Regions from separate parts of the Mycobacterium sp. NGS16 genome, predicted to be linked through region 1. Evidence: riboswitches for the same ligand, from Rfam matches in the RefSeq annotation. Region 1 holds a riboswitch; the other holds the start of a gene.
What was found. A riboswitch is a leader RNA that binds a small molecule or an ion and turns the genes downstream of it on or off. The one in region 1 is predicted to bind cobalamin.

Region 1 (7,357 bases):
CAGCGCCAGACCCAGCAGGGCCAGCGCCAGCACCGCGGCCCCCAGCCCGGCCAGCACCAGCGTGGTGCGCGGCGGTCTCGTCGTCATCGCCGCACCTGACGGTAGAACTCGAAGGAGTGGCCCGGGGCGAGCTGCGGGTGCAGGATCGCGATCAGGTCACCGAGCAGCAGATCCGGTCGCGCCGTGCCCCGTTCCCAATACAGGTTGCCGCCCCCGGGGGTCATCGCCTGGGTCGCCGACCACACCTGCCCGGTGCGCACCGCGGCCAGTTCACCGTACCGGCTGTCGCGGGCCACCGCGTCGCCGAGCGTTTCCCAAGCGTCGGTGACCAGCCACAGCGGTGCGTTCCCGGCCCGGGTGTACACCGACTCGAAATTCAGCTGCCGGGTCTCGGCGCCGTCGTCGGCCAGCCAGGGATAGCTGCCGCCGGCGTCGGCCACCAGCCGGCCCGAGTAGCTGGCCCCGGTGGGCATGGCCCAGTTGCCCGAATACATGGTGCCCACCAGCACCTCGGCCGGCGCCGCCTGCGCGGCCTGGGCGGCCAGCGCGCGGTAGCGGTCGCGGATGTCCTGGTAGGTCTGCGCGGCCTGTCGCTCGGTGCCGGTCAGCGCCGCGAACACCTTGACCCACTCGGCCCGGCCCAGCGGGGTCGGCTCCAGCCACTCGGCGTCGGCGAGCACCGGGATGCCGGCCTCACGCAGCTTGGGATAGCCGGGGTCGTCCATGCCCTCGGTGACCAGCACGTCGGGCCCGGCGTGCAGCACGCTCTCGATGTTGAGCTGTCCGCCCGGCGCGTAGCCGACGGTCGCACCGGCATGGATGCGGTCCCGGATCTGCGGGTCGGCCACCGCGGCCGGGTTTGCCACCCCGGTGACGACCCCGGCCTGGCCCAGCTCGCTGATCATCGCCAGATGCGTCGTCGACCCCGAGTACAAGCTGCGCACCGGGACCGTGATCTGTTGGGCGCGAGCCAGTTCACCGGTCAGCGCCGGAGCCGGTGTCCCGCAGCGCACCAGCACATACGACACCGGTTTGCCGCCGAGGTAGGGGCGGTGCACGGTCAGGATCTGATAGCTGCGGTGATACTCGAGTCGGAAATTGGTGGCTTCGGCCAGCGTCGACTTGTCCGGAAAGTAGTCGGCGTGCGGGTCGAAGTCGGTGATGCAGCCGGGCCGGGCCTGTCGGGGGGGCGGGGTGTCGGAGCAGCCGGCCACGCCGGCGACCAACGCCAGGACCAGCGCGAGCGCAGGGACTACCGCACGGGACATGGGCGTGCATCAGCTTCCTCGGGGTACACCGCCCCGGTTCGCAGGACGCGAGGACGTGAGTCTCCTGGCTCTCGGATCACTGTTCGCCTCGCCTTCCAGCCCCACAAGCGGCGGGCCGTGGCTGATGAGGGTCACTCCCCGATGACAGTGGCGGGACCGCGCCGGATTCCCACCGGCTTCCTCATTTCGTCATCGCCTTACCGGCGACATTCTTGCACGCCGCGCTGCGTTAGGCTGGCGGCCGTCTCGTGGCGTCAGGAACCCGGTGCGAATCCGGGGCGGTTCCGCCACTGTGAGGGGCGCTGACAGGCACAGCTCCTCGAGCCAGATACTGGCCGCGGGACTTCCGACGACGAGGGGCGCGAACCCCTCAGGAGGCCTGCCTTATGCGGCGCATTGCGCTTCTGTCCACCTCGGATACCGACCTGTTGTCGGCACGTGCCAGTGGGGCGGCCTACCGGCTCGGCAACCCGGCACGTCACGACATCGAACCGCTGGTCGACGGAGTCGACGTCGTGGTGCTGCGGATCCTGGGGTCCTCGGCGGAGATCGCCGACGAACTGAAGCTGCTGCGGGCGACCGGCCTGCCGCTGGTGGTGCTCGGTGGGGAGCGGTCACCCAACGCCGAGTTGATGGAGTGCTCGACGGTCCCGATCGGGTTGGCCGCCCAGGCGCACGCCTATCTCGCCGAGGGCGGGCCGGGCAACCTGGCCCAGCTGCATGCGTTCCTGTGCGACACCGTGCTTTTGACCGGTGAGGGTTTCGACGAGCCGGCGGTGATCCCGGAATGGGGGTACGCGGAGCGGGAGCCGGTCAGCGCACCCGACCGGGTGCGGATCGGGGTGCTGTACTACCGCGCCCATGAGGTCAGCGGCAACGCCGGTTTCGCGCACGCCCTGGCCGACGCCATCGATGCCACCGGCCGAGCGGTCGGGATACCGATCTTCGCCGCCTCGCTGCGCAACGCCCCCGACGAGCTCTACACGGCGTTGGGCACGCTGGATGCGGTGGTGGTCTGCATGCTGGCCGCTGGCGGGGCGATGAACGCCACCGCGACCGTCAGCGCCGGCGACGACGACGGCGCGTGGGACATCGAACGCGTTGCCGCGCTGGACATTCCGGTGTTCCAGGGCCTGTGCCTGGCGTCGTCGCGGGCGGACTGGCAGGCCAACGACGACGGCGTCACCCCGCTGGATTCGGCCACCCAGATCGCGATCCCGGAGTTCGACGGCCGGATCATCACGGTGCCGTTCTCCTTCAAGGAGATCGACGACGACGGGCTGCCGCACTACGCCGCCGATGCCGAGCGGTGTGCACGGGTTGCCGGTGTGGTGGTGAAGCATGCTGTGCTGCGCCACATCCCGAACCGTGACAAGAAGCTGGCGCTGGTGCTCTCGGCCTATCCCACCAAGCACTCCCGGGTCGGCAATGCGGTCGGCCTGGACACTCCGGCGTCGGCGGTGCGGCTGCTGCGCCGGCTGGCCGCCGCGGGCTACGACGTCGGCGACGGCTTCGGGGTGCTCGACATCGAGGACGAAGCCGAGGCCGGGGATCGGCTGATCCACACCCTGATCGCGGCCGGCGGCCAGGACGAGGACTGGCTTTCTGCGGCGCAGCTGACCGAGGCGCAGGTGCGGGTGACCGCTGATCAGTACGCGTCCTGGACCGCCGACTTGCCCGACGCGCTGCGCGACGCGATGACGACGGCCTGGGGCCCCGCACCCGGCAAGCTGTTCGTCAACGCCGCCGGTGAGATCGTGCTGGCCGCCCTGCGATCCGGCAACATCGTGCTGATGATCCAGCCGCCGCGCGGGTTCGGGGAGAACCCGGTGGCGATCTACCATGACCCGGAGCTGCCTCCGAGTCACCACTACCTGGCCGCCTATCGTTGGCTGGCACATGGATTCGGTGCGCACGCGGTGATCCACCTGGGCAAGCACGGCTCGATGGAGTGGCTGCCCGGCAAGACCGCGGCGTTGTCTTCCGCCTGCGCCACCGACGCGATGATCGCCGACCTGCCGTTGATCTACCCGTTCCTGGTCAACGACCCCGGCGAGGGCGCTCAGGCCAAACGCCGGGCGCACGCCACCATCGTCGACCACCTGATCCCGCCGATGGCGCGTGCGGAGTCCTACGGCGACATCGCGCGGCTCGAGCAACTGCTCGACGAGTACGGCAACATCGCCACCATGGATCCCGGCAAACTGCCGGCGATCCGCGGCGAGATCTGGAACCTGATGCGCGCCGCGGAGATGCACCGCGACCTGGGGCTCGACGAGCGGCCCGAGGATGAGGAATTCGACGACTTCCTGCTGCACGTCGACGGCTGGCTCTGCGAGATCAAAGACGCCCAGATCCGCGACGGCCTGCACGTGCTGGGCGGCGCCCCGACCGGTCTCGAGCGGGTGAACCTGGTGCTGGCGATCCTGCGGGCCCCGCAGGTCTGGGGCGGGGTGGACCACGCGGTGCCCGGCCTGCGGGCCGCTTTGGGACTCAAAGAAGATGCCCCGGGGGCCGCCGTCGACGAGATCGAGGAGCGCGCCCGGTCGCTGGTGCAAGCCATGGAGGCCGCCGGCTGGGAGGTCGGGGCCGCCGATTCGCTGCACCCCGACCCCGAGGTGTGCCGGGTGCTGAGATTCGCCGCCACCGAAGTGGTTCCGCGGCTCGCCGGCACGGCGGCCGAGCTGGACTCGGTGCTGCACGCACTGGCCGGGGGGTTCGTGCGGCCCGGGCCGTCGGGGTCGCCGCTGCGCGGCCTGGTCAACGTGCTGCCCACCGGACGCAACTTCTACACCGTCGACCCGCGGGCGGTGCCGTCGCGGCTGGCGTGGCAGACCGGGCAGGCGATGGCCGACTCGCTGGTGCGACGCTACCTCGACGACACCGGACGCTATCCGGAGTCGGTGGGGCTGTCGGTGTGGGGCACCTCGGCGATGCGCACCTCCGGCGACGACGTCGCCGAGGTGCTGGCCCTGCTCGGGGTGCGGCCCGACTGGGATGAGGCCTCCCGGCGGGTGTCGCGGCTGGAGATCATCTCGCTTGAGGAGCTCGGGCGGCCCAGAATCGATGTGACGGTGCGGATCTCGGGGTTCTTCCGGGACGCTTTCCCGCACGTGGTGACGATGCTCGACGACGCCGTGCAGATGGTCGCGACCCTCGACGAGCCGGACGAGCAGAACTTCGTGGCCGCCCACGCCCGCGCCGACCTGGCCGCCCACGGCGACCTGCGCCGGGCCACCACCCGGGTATTCGGGTCGGCGCCCGGCTCTTACGGGGCCGGCATCCTGCAGGTGATCGAGTCCGGAACCTGGCGCGACGACAAGGATCTGGCCGAGGTCTACACCACCTGGGGCGGGTTCGCCTACGGCCGCGGACTCGACGGCTGTGCCGCAGCCGATGACATGCGCACCAACTATCGCCGGATCAAGGTGGCCGCCAAGAACATCGATACCCGCGAGCATGACATCGCCGACTCCGATGATTACTTCGTCTACCACGGCGGCATGATCGCGACGGTGCGGGCGCTGTCCGGGTCCGACCCGAAAGCCTATGTGGGCGACTCGACATCGACGGATGCCGTGCGCACCCGCACCCTGGCCGAGGAGACCGCCCGGGTGTTTCGGGCCCGGGTGGTCAACCCGCGCTGGATCTCCGCCATGCGCCGGCACGGCTACAAGGGCGCCTTCGAACTGGCCGCCACCGTCGACTACCTGTTCGGTTTCGACGCCACCGCCGGGGTGGTGCACGACTGGATGTATGAGAAGCTCGCCGCCGAATACGTGCTGGACCCGGTCACCCGCGAGTTCCTCGACAAGTCCAATCCGTGGGCGCTGCAGGGCATCGTGGAGCGGTTGACCGAGGCCGCCGACCGAGGGCTGTGGGCGGACCCGGATCCTGAGACCATGGCAGCATTGCAACAGGCCTACCTGGAGGTCGAAGGAGACCTGGAGGATCGGTGAAAGTCTGGATTCTCGGGATCGGGATGGGCCCGCAGCACGTCACGCCCGAGGTGGCCGACGCACTGCAGACGGTCGACTATGTGCTGGCAGCCGAGAAGAGCGACGCCGACGGGCTACTGGCGCTGCGGCGGGCTGTCGTCGACGCCTATGCCGGGTCGGTGCCGATCGTTACCGTGGCCGATCCGGCCCGCGACCGCTCGCCGGAGCTGACCGGGACCGGCTACACCCGGGCGGTGGCCGACTGGCATGCCGCCCGGGCCGCGCGCTATGCGGACGTCTTGCGGGCGCGGGGCGGCACCGCCGCGTTCCTGGTCTGGGGTGACCCGGCGTTGTACGATTCGACGATCCGCATCGTCGAGCGGGTGAAAGCCCTTGGAGTGCAGCTAGATTACGACGTAATGCCCGGGATCAGCGCTCCGCAGCTGCTGGCCGCCCGGCATCGGATCGTGCTGCATGAGGTGGGCCGGCCGGTGCACATCACCACCGGTCGGCGGCTTTCCGAGGCCGTCACCGCTGGACAGGACAACATCGTCGCGATGCTCAACCCGGACGGGCTGGACCTTTCCGCGGTGGCCGATTGGACGATCTGGTGGGGCGCCAACCTCGGTGCGGCAGGGGAGCGGCTGGTCAGCGGCCGGGTTTCTGACGTCGTCGACAAGATCGCGGCTGCCCGCCACGCCGCGAAGGCTGAGGCGGGCTGGGTGATGGACGTGTTCCTGGTGCGGCGGACCTGATGGCCGGTCTGCTGATCGCCGGAACCACCAGCGACGCCGGCAAGACCGTGGTCACCACCGGGCTGTGTCGGGCGTTGGCCCGCCGCGGAGTGCGGGTGGCGCCGTACAAGGCGCAGAACATGTCGAACAACTCGATGGTGGTTGTCGGCGCGGATGGTGTCGGCGCCGAAATCGGCCGGGCGCAATGGATTCAGTCGCTGGCCGCCCGAGCCGTTCCCGAGCCGGCAATGAACCCGGTATTGCTCAAACCCGGCAGTGACCAGCGCAGCCATGTGGTGCTGATGGGCCGGCCCTGGGGTGAGCTGTCGTCGTCGAACTGGATGCACGGTCGAGCCGAATTGGCTGCGGCCGCGCACGGCGCCTACGACGATCTTGCCGGGCGCTACGAGGTGGTGCTCGCCGAGGGCGCCGGCAGCCCGACCGAAATCAATCTGCGCACCGGCGATTACGTCAACATGGGCTTGGCGCGACACGCCGGCCTGCCGGTGCTGGTCGTCGGCGATGTGGACCGGGGCGGGGTGTTCGCCGCGTTCTTCGGCACCGTCGCGCTGCTCTCGGCCGAAGACCAGGCCCTGGTGGCGGGATTCATCGTGAACAAGTTCCGCGGGCAGCAGCGGTTGCTCGAACCGGGCCTGGCCGACCTGGAACAGCTCACCGGCCGAAGGGTTTTCGGCACCCTGCCGTGGCACCCCGGGTTGTGGCTGGACTCCGAGGACGCACTTGACCTGGAGGGCCGGCGCTCGACGCGCACCGGCGCGCGGCGGGTGGCGGTGATCCGGCTGCCGCGGATCAGCAATTTCACCGACCTGGACGCTCTCGGCTTGGAACCCGACCTGGACGTGGTGTTCGCCTCCGACCCGCGGGGGGTGTCCGATGCCGATCTGGTGGTGCTGCCGGGAACCCGCGCCACCATGTCCGATCTGGCCTGGCTGCGCTCGCGCGGACTGGATGGTGCGATCGCCGCGCACACCGCCGCGGGCAAGCCGGTGCTGGGGATCTGCGGGGGCTTCCAGATGCTGGGCCGGACGATCAGCGACCCCGACGGCGTGGAGGGACCGCCGGGCGAAGTGGCCGGTCTGGGCCTGCTGGATGTCGAAACCTGTTTCGGCGCAGATAAAGTGCTGCGGGTCTCCGGCGGCGGATACGAGATCCACCACGGCCGGATCACCCGCGGTGACGGTGCCGAGGAGTTTCCCGGCGGCGCCCGCAGCGGCCAGGTGTTCGGCACCATGCGACACGGGAGCTTCGAAGCCGACGCGCCGCGCGCAGCGTTCCTGGCCGAAACGCTCGGCCTGGCGCCATCGGGGGCGTCGTTTCCCGCCGCTCGCGAATACCGACTCGACCTGCTGGCCGATCTGATCGAAGAGCACCTGGACGTCGACGCCGTGCTGAAGTT
Region 2 (7,357 bases), on a different contig from region 1:
TCGGCGCTGAGCCGTTGGCCGGCGGCCAGGACGGCGTTGCTGGCCAGTACCGAGCCCACCAGCAACGCGTCGATCGGTGAACCCAGTATCGCGGTGGCCGTGGCGCCCAGTCCCAGCACCGGGGTCAGCGGGTCGGACAACTCGTCGCGCACCGCGTCGAAAAACTGCCAGATCGTGTGGCGCCCGGCGTTGTCGGCAGCGCGCGGCGCGAAGGTGGGCTCCGCAGACGACGCCAACGCGGCACGCACCTGCTCAACCGACATGGCATGCCACTCGTCGACCGGAACCGGTCGGGGCAGCGGCGCGTTGACCACTTTGCGGGCCGACCAGTAGCCAGACAGCAGACCCGCTGCCGCGCCCAACACCACCGGTCCAGGACCGCGGCCCCGCACGGTCGGGATCAGCAGCAGAGAACCCAACGCCGAAGCGCCGATGGACAGTTCGACACCGCGGCGGCTGGCTTCCTTGGCCGCCGGCAGCGCGTGCAGAACCCGCCACACCCCGGCCAGATCATCGACGATCAGGTCCGCGTCCAGCGGTTGCGGCTGGTCTTCGAAAGCCGGCCCGGCCTCAGACCGGATGCCCACCCCGAGATCGGCAGCCGACAATGCCTGGGCAGCCGCCGAGGAGACCACCGCGACGGTGTGGCCTTCCTGCTGATACTTGTGCACCGCGTCGAGCAGCGCGTCGTCGACCGAATCGCCTGGCATCGGCGCGATTTCGTCGAACGCGGGCCGCAACTCGCCCAGACCGGCGGAGTCATCGACGGTAATGGTCTGCACGTCGGCGCGCTGTGTCTCGGCGAGTGTGGCGGCCGCCAGCGGATGGGGTGCCGGTGCGAACAGCGCCTCGGTAGTGGGACGTGCCTTGCCGCGGCGGGTGCCGGCGACGCGGTGCCACCCGGGCTGCAGGTCGCCGGCCGCCAGCATGGCCTGGGCGCGCTCCCAGGTGGTCAGGTCCTTCTCGCCGGCACCGCGAAGCCGCACCAACCGCAGCGCTGCACTGCGCAGTATTCGCGGATCGAGAATCACCACATCGATCCGATCCAGTCGGCGCAGGCTGTCCGGGTCGACTTGCAGCGCTTCATCGTTGTTGGCCAGCCCACGGCCCAGCGTCGCCGTGAACGATTCCTGGGTGGATCGCGCGGCTTTCGGCACGGCGACCAACGCGGCGGTGCCGGCCAGGTTCGGGTCGCGACTGGCCGCGCCGACCACGGTAGCGCCGATCGCCTGGACCCAGGTGCTGCGCTGCAGGTGGTTTTCGACGGGCCCGGCCGGCGACGGCACCAGGCGGGAGGCCGACGGGGCGGCCGATCCGGTGGCGGGGCGGCCCAGTTCCGGTTCGCGCCGGGACCAGGCCCGGGCGACGGCGCGCGCTTCGGCGGCTTTGAAGGTGTTGATCGCCAGGTCCACCGCCAGGATCGACGGCGCCACGGCCAGCGCGTTGGCGGCGGTGGAGGCCGCACCCAACGCCGTGTCGGTCGCGCGCTTGCCGATTCGTTCCTCGAGCAGCCGGCGCAGCCGCGGCTGGTGGTCCAGGGCGACTACGGCGCCTTGGACACTCGCCGGCAAACGTGGGAACCGCAGGACGCGTCCGGCCAGCGCGATGCCCAGGCCGACGGCGCTGACGCCTGCCATCGCCGCGGTGGTCATCGCCAGCAAGCCGTCGCCGGGCGCGGGGGATGGACGAGGTCGTCGCCCGTCGGCGACGTCGTCGCCGTCGTCGCCGGGCGCCTCACCCACTACGTCGGTGATCGCGTCGAGTACCTCATCAGGTGCCGGTTCGGCTTCGTCGATGAGAGCGGGCATCGAGGGGGGCATCGGTCTCCTTCGCTCGGCGACCGAATCTGCTGAATTCCCAGAGAGCTTCGGTCGACATGGTCAATCGTCCGAAGGTCTCGCTCGCGAAAGTCCTGGGTCCGCTGAATGACCGGGCGGGTTGGCCCGCCGTACTGACGACCATCCACATCCGCCACAGGCGTGGCGGGTAGGAACTACTCCCCTTCGCGACCGAAGGTAGGGCCGGTAAGCAGCGGCCGGCTGAACGCCGGCGGGACCCGACCTGAAATGCCGGTGAATTACTGCGAATTCCAGCGGGTCGGGCGGTGCCGGCGCACGCGCGGCTCAGGGTCAGGACTTGATCCCAGCGTGGGTTGCTCGGGTTTTTCGGGCCGCGGCGACCATGTTGGCCAGCGAGGCGGTCACCTCGTCGGTCTTGCGGGTCTTCAGGCCGCAGTCCGGATTCACCCAGAGGCGTTGCGCCGGAACGGCATTCAGTGCCTCACGCAGCGACGCCGCCATCTCATCGGTGGACGGCACCCGCGGCGAGTGGATGTCGTAGACGCCCGGCCCCACACCGCCTGCGAACCCGATCGCGTTGAGGTCGTCGAGCACCTCCATGTGCGAGCGCGCCGCCTCCAGGGAAGTGACGTCGGCGTCCAGGTCGGCGATCGCACCGATCACCTCACCGAACTCCGAGTAGCACAGGTGGGTGTGGATCTGGGTCGCGTCGCTCACTCCCGACGTCGACAGCCGGAAGGCGCCGACCGCCCAGTCCAGGTAGGCCTGCTGGTCGGCCTTGCGCAGCGGCAGCAGTTCCCGCAGCGCCGGCTCGTCGACCTGGATCACCGCGATGCCGGCTTTCTCCAGATCCAGCGTCTCGTCACGGATCGCCAGCGCCACCTGGTTGGCGGTATCGGCCAGCGGCTGGTCGTCGCGGACGAACGACCAGGCCAGGATGGTGACCGGGCCGGTGAGCATGCCCTTGACCGGTTTGTCGGTCAGCGACTGGGCGTAGGTGGCCCATGCAGTGGTCACCGGGTGCGGCCGGGCGACATCGCCGAACAGCACCGGGGGGCGCACGCAGCGGCTGCCGTAGGACTGCACCCAGCCGTTGGCGGTGGCGAAGAACCCCTCCAGTTGCTCGGCGAAGTACTGCACCATGTCGTTGCGCTCCGGCTCGCCGTGCACCAACACGTCCAGCCCGAGTTGCTCCTGCAGTGCGATGACGTCGGCGATCTCCGCCTTCATCCGGCGGGTGTACTCCGCGGAGTCGATCTCCCCGGCGGCCAGCGCCGCCCTGGCCTTGCGGATGTCGACGGTCTGCGGGAACGACCCGATGGTGGTGGTGGGCAGCGGCGGCAGGTGCAGTCGGTCGGCCTGAGCTGCCCGCCGGGTCTCGGCGCTGCCCCGGTGGGTACCGGCGGCGGTGATCGTCGCGATCCGGCTGCGGACATCGGCGTTGTTGAGCCGCGGGTCGGATTTGCGTGACGCGACTGCGGCGTTCGATGCGTGGATCTGCTCGGCGACCGCCTCGCGGCCCTCGGCCAGGGCGCGGGCCAAACTGACCACCTCGGTCACCTTCTCGGCGCCGAACGCCAGCCAGCTGCGCAGCGCGTCGTCCAGGCCGGTCTCGGGCTCCAGCGAGTAGGGCACATGCAGCGTCGAGCACGACGTCGATACCGCGACCGCGGCCGCCGATCCCAGCACCGTAGCCAGCTTGGCCAGCGCAGCTTCCAGGTCGGTGCGCCAGATGTTGCGGCCGTCGACCACCCCGGCGACCAGAACCTTGGAGGCCAGTTCCGGCACCGCGGCAATCGAATCCGTCGAGCCGTAGACCAGATCGACGCCGATCGCCTCGACCGGCGTGGCGGCCAGTGACGACAGGGCTGCGCCCGGGTCGCCGAAATAGGTGGCGACGAGGATCGACGGCCGGTTACTCAACCCGCCCAGGCGGGCGTAGACCTGCTCGGCCAGCGCGGGGGCATCGGCGGCGACGTCGGTCACCAGCACCGGCTCGTCGATCTGCACCCACTCGGCCCCGGCCTCAGCCAGCGCGGACAGCAGCTGGGCGTAGACGTCGGTGAGCTCGTCGAGGCGGAAGATCGGCGCCGGCGACCCGTCGACGGCCTTGCTCAGCAACAGGAAGGTGATGGGGCCGATGACCACCGGGCGGGCCGGAATCCCTTGCTCAACAGCTTCTTTGAGCTCAGCAAGCACCTTGGCCGGATTCAGCGCGAACGTGGTGTCCGGGCCGATCTCGGGAACGATGTAGTGGTAGTTGGTGTCGAACCACTTCGTCATCTCCAACGGGGCGATGTCGGCGTTACCGCGGGCGGCGGCGAAGTAGCGGTCCAGTTCGTCGGCCACCCCGGCCGCCCGCGCCGGGAGCGCACCGAGCAGCACCGCGGTGTCGAGCATCTGGTCGTAGTAGGAGAACGTGTTCACCGGCACCGAATCCAGGCCGGCAGCGGCCAACTGAGCCCAGGTGTCACGGCGCAGGCCGGCGGCCACCTTCTGCAGTTCGTCCTGCCCGATCCGGCCGGCCCAGTAACTCTCGGTGGCGCGCTTGAGTTCGCGGCGCGGCCCGATCCGGGGGGAGCCGAGAACGGTGGCGGTAAACGGTTGAGCGGTCACGATGCGATCCTTCACTCCAGAGGGGTGGATCACCGCCGGCGGACGTCCAGCCCATCCGGTCTCATGCAATTTAACGCACGATAACGCTGGAAAACCAGACGCCCATTCCGCGAGGCGTTGATCCGCCGAGCGCGGCGCGCCCGGCACAACGGGCAGGTCTTCGGACTCGCAGGCGCGCACCGGGGGTGCACCTAATGGCCGTCGCTTCCCAGTCCCGAACCCGAGACCAGTGCCTGTGACGGCGGTCGTTCCTGCATACCGCTGCGGGACAGTCCCGGATTCTCACCGGGTTCCCTCTCGCGCTCCACGGAAAACCGCGTCACGCTCGATGCCGACGCCGCCGCTACCGGCGGTGTCGGCAAACCAGTTGCGTGATCGAGATTACCCGGTCGGTCGCCCCCGAAGCGCCCGCAGGGCTTCCGCAATGGGCGTCTCGCCGTCGTTGAAATCGATGGTGCGGCCAATCGTCGCGTCCTCGGTGAGGCAGGCCGCGATCACCTGGGCGACATTGCCGCGCGACGCCTGCGTTTTGTCGGCGTCGGCGCGGGTCTCGATGCGGCCCGTGGCCGGCTCTAGGGTCAGCCGGCTCGGGCCCAGCACCGTCCAATCCAGGTCGGTGGCCCGCAGGTGAGCGTCCGCGGCGGCCTTGGCCTGGGCGTACGGGAAGAACGGATCGTCTTCGGGCACACCGTGTCCGGGGCCGGCGCCGAAGTAGGACACCATCACGAACCGGCGAACCCCGGCCTGGCCGGCGGCGTTGATCACCCGGATGGCGGCATCGCGGTCCACCGCGTAGGTGCGCGCCGGATTGCCGCCGCCGGCGCCGGCGGAGAACACCACCGCGTCGTGGCCGGCCACCAGCTCGGCCAGCCCGTCGGTGTCGAGCTGCTCGATGTCGGCCACCACCGGGATCGCCCCGGTCACCGCGACCTCCTCGGCGTGGTCGGGATTGCGGAAGATCGAACTCACCTCGTCGCCGCGTTCGGTCAGGATGGGGCTGAGCAGTAGGGCGACCTTGCCGTGGCCGCCGACGATCACAATCCGCGCCATGGATTCGACGCTACGCGAGTGCTGGGAGCACCCCCGTTGCCGTCAGCAGATAGGCCCGGTTGACAATCGTCGTCAAGGACCCTCGTTGATGAAGGAGAGCACCCATGGCCGAAGCCGTCATCGTAGAAGCGGTGCGCTCGCCGATCGGCAAGCGCAACGGCGGACTGTCCGGGGTGCACCCGGCCGAACTGTCCGCCCAGGTACTCAACGGGCTGGTCGGTCGCGCCGGGGTGGACCCGGCGCTGGTTGACGACGTGATCTGGGGCTGCGTCATGCAGGCCGGTGAACAGGCCCTGGACATCGGCCGGACCGCGCTGCTGGCCGCCGGCTGGCCCGAGACCGTGCCCGGGGTGACGGTGGACCGCCAGTGCGGCTCCAGTCAGCAGTCGGTGCATTTCGCCGCCGCCGGTGTGGTCGCCGGGCACTACGACGTCGTGGTCGCCGGGGGCGTCGAGTCGATGTCGCGCACTCCGATGGGCTCGTCGCTGGCCAACGGCGGGCACCCCTACCCGGAGGCGTTCCGTACCCGCTACAGCCAGACCCCCAACCAGGGGATCGGTGCGGAGATGATGGCCGAGAAGTGGGGACTGGACCGCACCACGCTGGACGAGTTCGCCCTGGCTTCGCATGAAAAAGCCGCCGCCGCCCAGGATTCCGGGGCCTTCACCGACGAGATCGTCGGGATCAAGGACGCCGAGGGCAACGTGATCAGTGCCGACGAGGGCATCCGCCGCGGCACCACCATCGAGAAGATGGCCCAGCTCAAGCCGGCGTTCAAGGAGGACGGCGTCATCCACGCCGGCAACTCCAGCCAGATCTCCGACGGCGCGGCGGCGCTGCTGTTCATGTCGGCGGCCAAGGCACGCGAACTGGGGCTGACCCCGCTGGCACGGGTGCACACCGCGACGCTGGCCGGCGCCGACCCGGTGATGATGCTGTCCGCGCCGATCCCGGCCACCGAAAAAGCGCTGCAGCGCAGCGGTTTGAGCATCGACGACATCGGGGTGTTCGAGGTCAACGAGGCCTTCGCCCCGGTGCCGATGGCCTGGCTCGCCGACATCGGCGCCGACCCGAAGAAGCTCAACCCCAACGGCGGGGCGATCGCGCTGGGCCACCCGCTCGGCGGATCCGGCGCCCGGATCATGACCACCATGCTGCACCACATGCGCGCCAACGGGATTCGCTACGGGCTGCAGACCATGTGTGAGGGCGGCGGCCAGGCCAACGCCACCATCCTGGAGCTGCTGTGAGTGAGGCGGCCGTTCTCGTCGAGCGGCGCGGCAACGTTCTGCTGATCACGATCAACCGGCCCGAAGCCCGCAACGCCATCAACGGTGCCGTCAGTACCGGCATCGGTGACGCGTTGGCGCAGGCCCAAGACGACGATGAGGTGCGCGCGGTGGTGCTCACCGGCGCCGGCGACAAGTCGTTTTCTGCCGGAGCCGATCTCAAGGCGATCGCCAACCGGGAGAACATCTACCACTCCGACCACCCGGAGTGGGGTTTCGCCGGCTATGTGCAGCACTTCATCGACAAGCCGACCATCGCGGCGGTCAACGGCACCGCGCTCGGCGGCGGCACCGAGATCGCCCTGGCCAGCGATCTGGTGGTCGCCGAGCAGCGGGCGCAGTTCGGGCTGCCGGAGGTCAAGCGCGGCCTGATCGCCGGTGCCGGCGGCGTTTTCCGCATCATCGACCAGCTGCCCCGCAAGGTCGCCCTGGAGCTGCTCTACACCGGGGAGCCGATCTCGGCCGCCGAGGCCGCCCGCTGGGGCCTGGTCAACCGGGTGGTCGAGGACGGCGGCGCACTGGAGGCCGCACTCGAGCTCGCCGAGCAGATCACCGGTAACGCGCCGCTGTCGGTGCAGGCCAGCAAGCGGATCGCCTACGGCG

Region 2: linked by a shared signal. The riboswitch ahead of metE (5-methyltetrahydropteroyltriglutamate--homocysteine S-methyltransferase) and the one ahead of AC5Y4Q_RS03010 (cobaltochelatase subunit CobN) in region 1 are both predicted to bind cobalamin.

What each region holds. Positions count from the first base shown of each region.
Region 1 covers NZ_JCALEE010000001.1:617,726-625,082, forward strand. Annotated here, with positions in the region: gene AC5Y4Q_RS03000 (FecCD family ABC transporter permease) at 1-87, opposite strand, end outside; gene AC5Y4Q_RS03005 (ABC transporter substrate-binding protein) at 84-1,268, opposite strand; cobalamin riboswitch at 1,306-1,495, opposite strand; cobalamin riboswitch at 1,490-1,622, shown strand; gene AC5Y4Q_RS03010 (cobaltochelatase subunit CobN) at 1,655-5,227, shown strand; gene cobF (precorrin-6A synthase (deacetylating)) at 5,224-5,961, shown strand; gene AC5Y4Q_RS03020 (cobyric acid synthase) at 5,961-7,357, shown strand, end outside.
Region 2 covers NZ_JCALEE010000004.1:173,622-180,978, reverse strand. Annotated here, with positions in the region: gene AC5Y4Q_RS12540 (cation-translocating P-type ATPase) at 1-1,820, opposite strand, end outside; gene metE (5-methyltetrahydropteroyltriglutamate--homocysteine S-methyltransferase) at 2,130-4,415, opposite strand; cobalamin riboswitch at 4,550-4,750, opposite strand; gene AC5Y4Q_RS12530 (SDR family oxidoreductase) at 4,797-5,465, opposite strand; gene AC5Y4Q_RS12525 (thiolase family protein) at 5,570-6,715, shown strand; gene AC5Y4Q_RS12520 (crotonase/enoyl-CoA hydratase family protein) at 6,712-7,357, shown strand, end outside.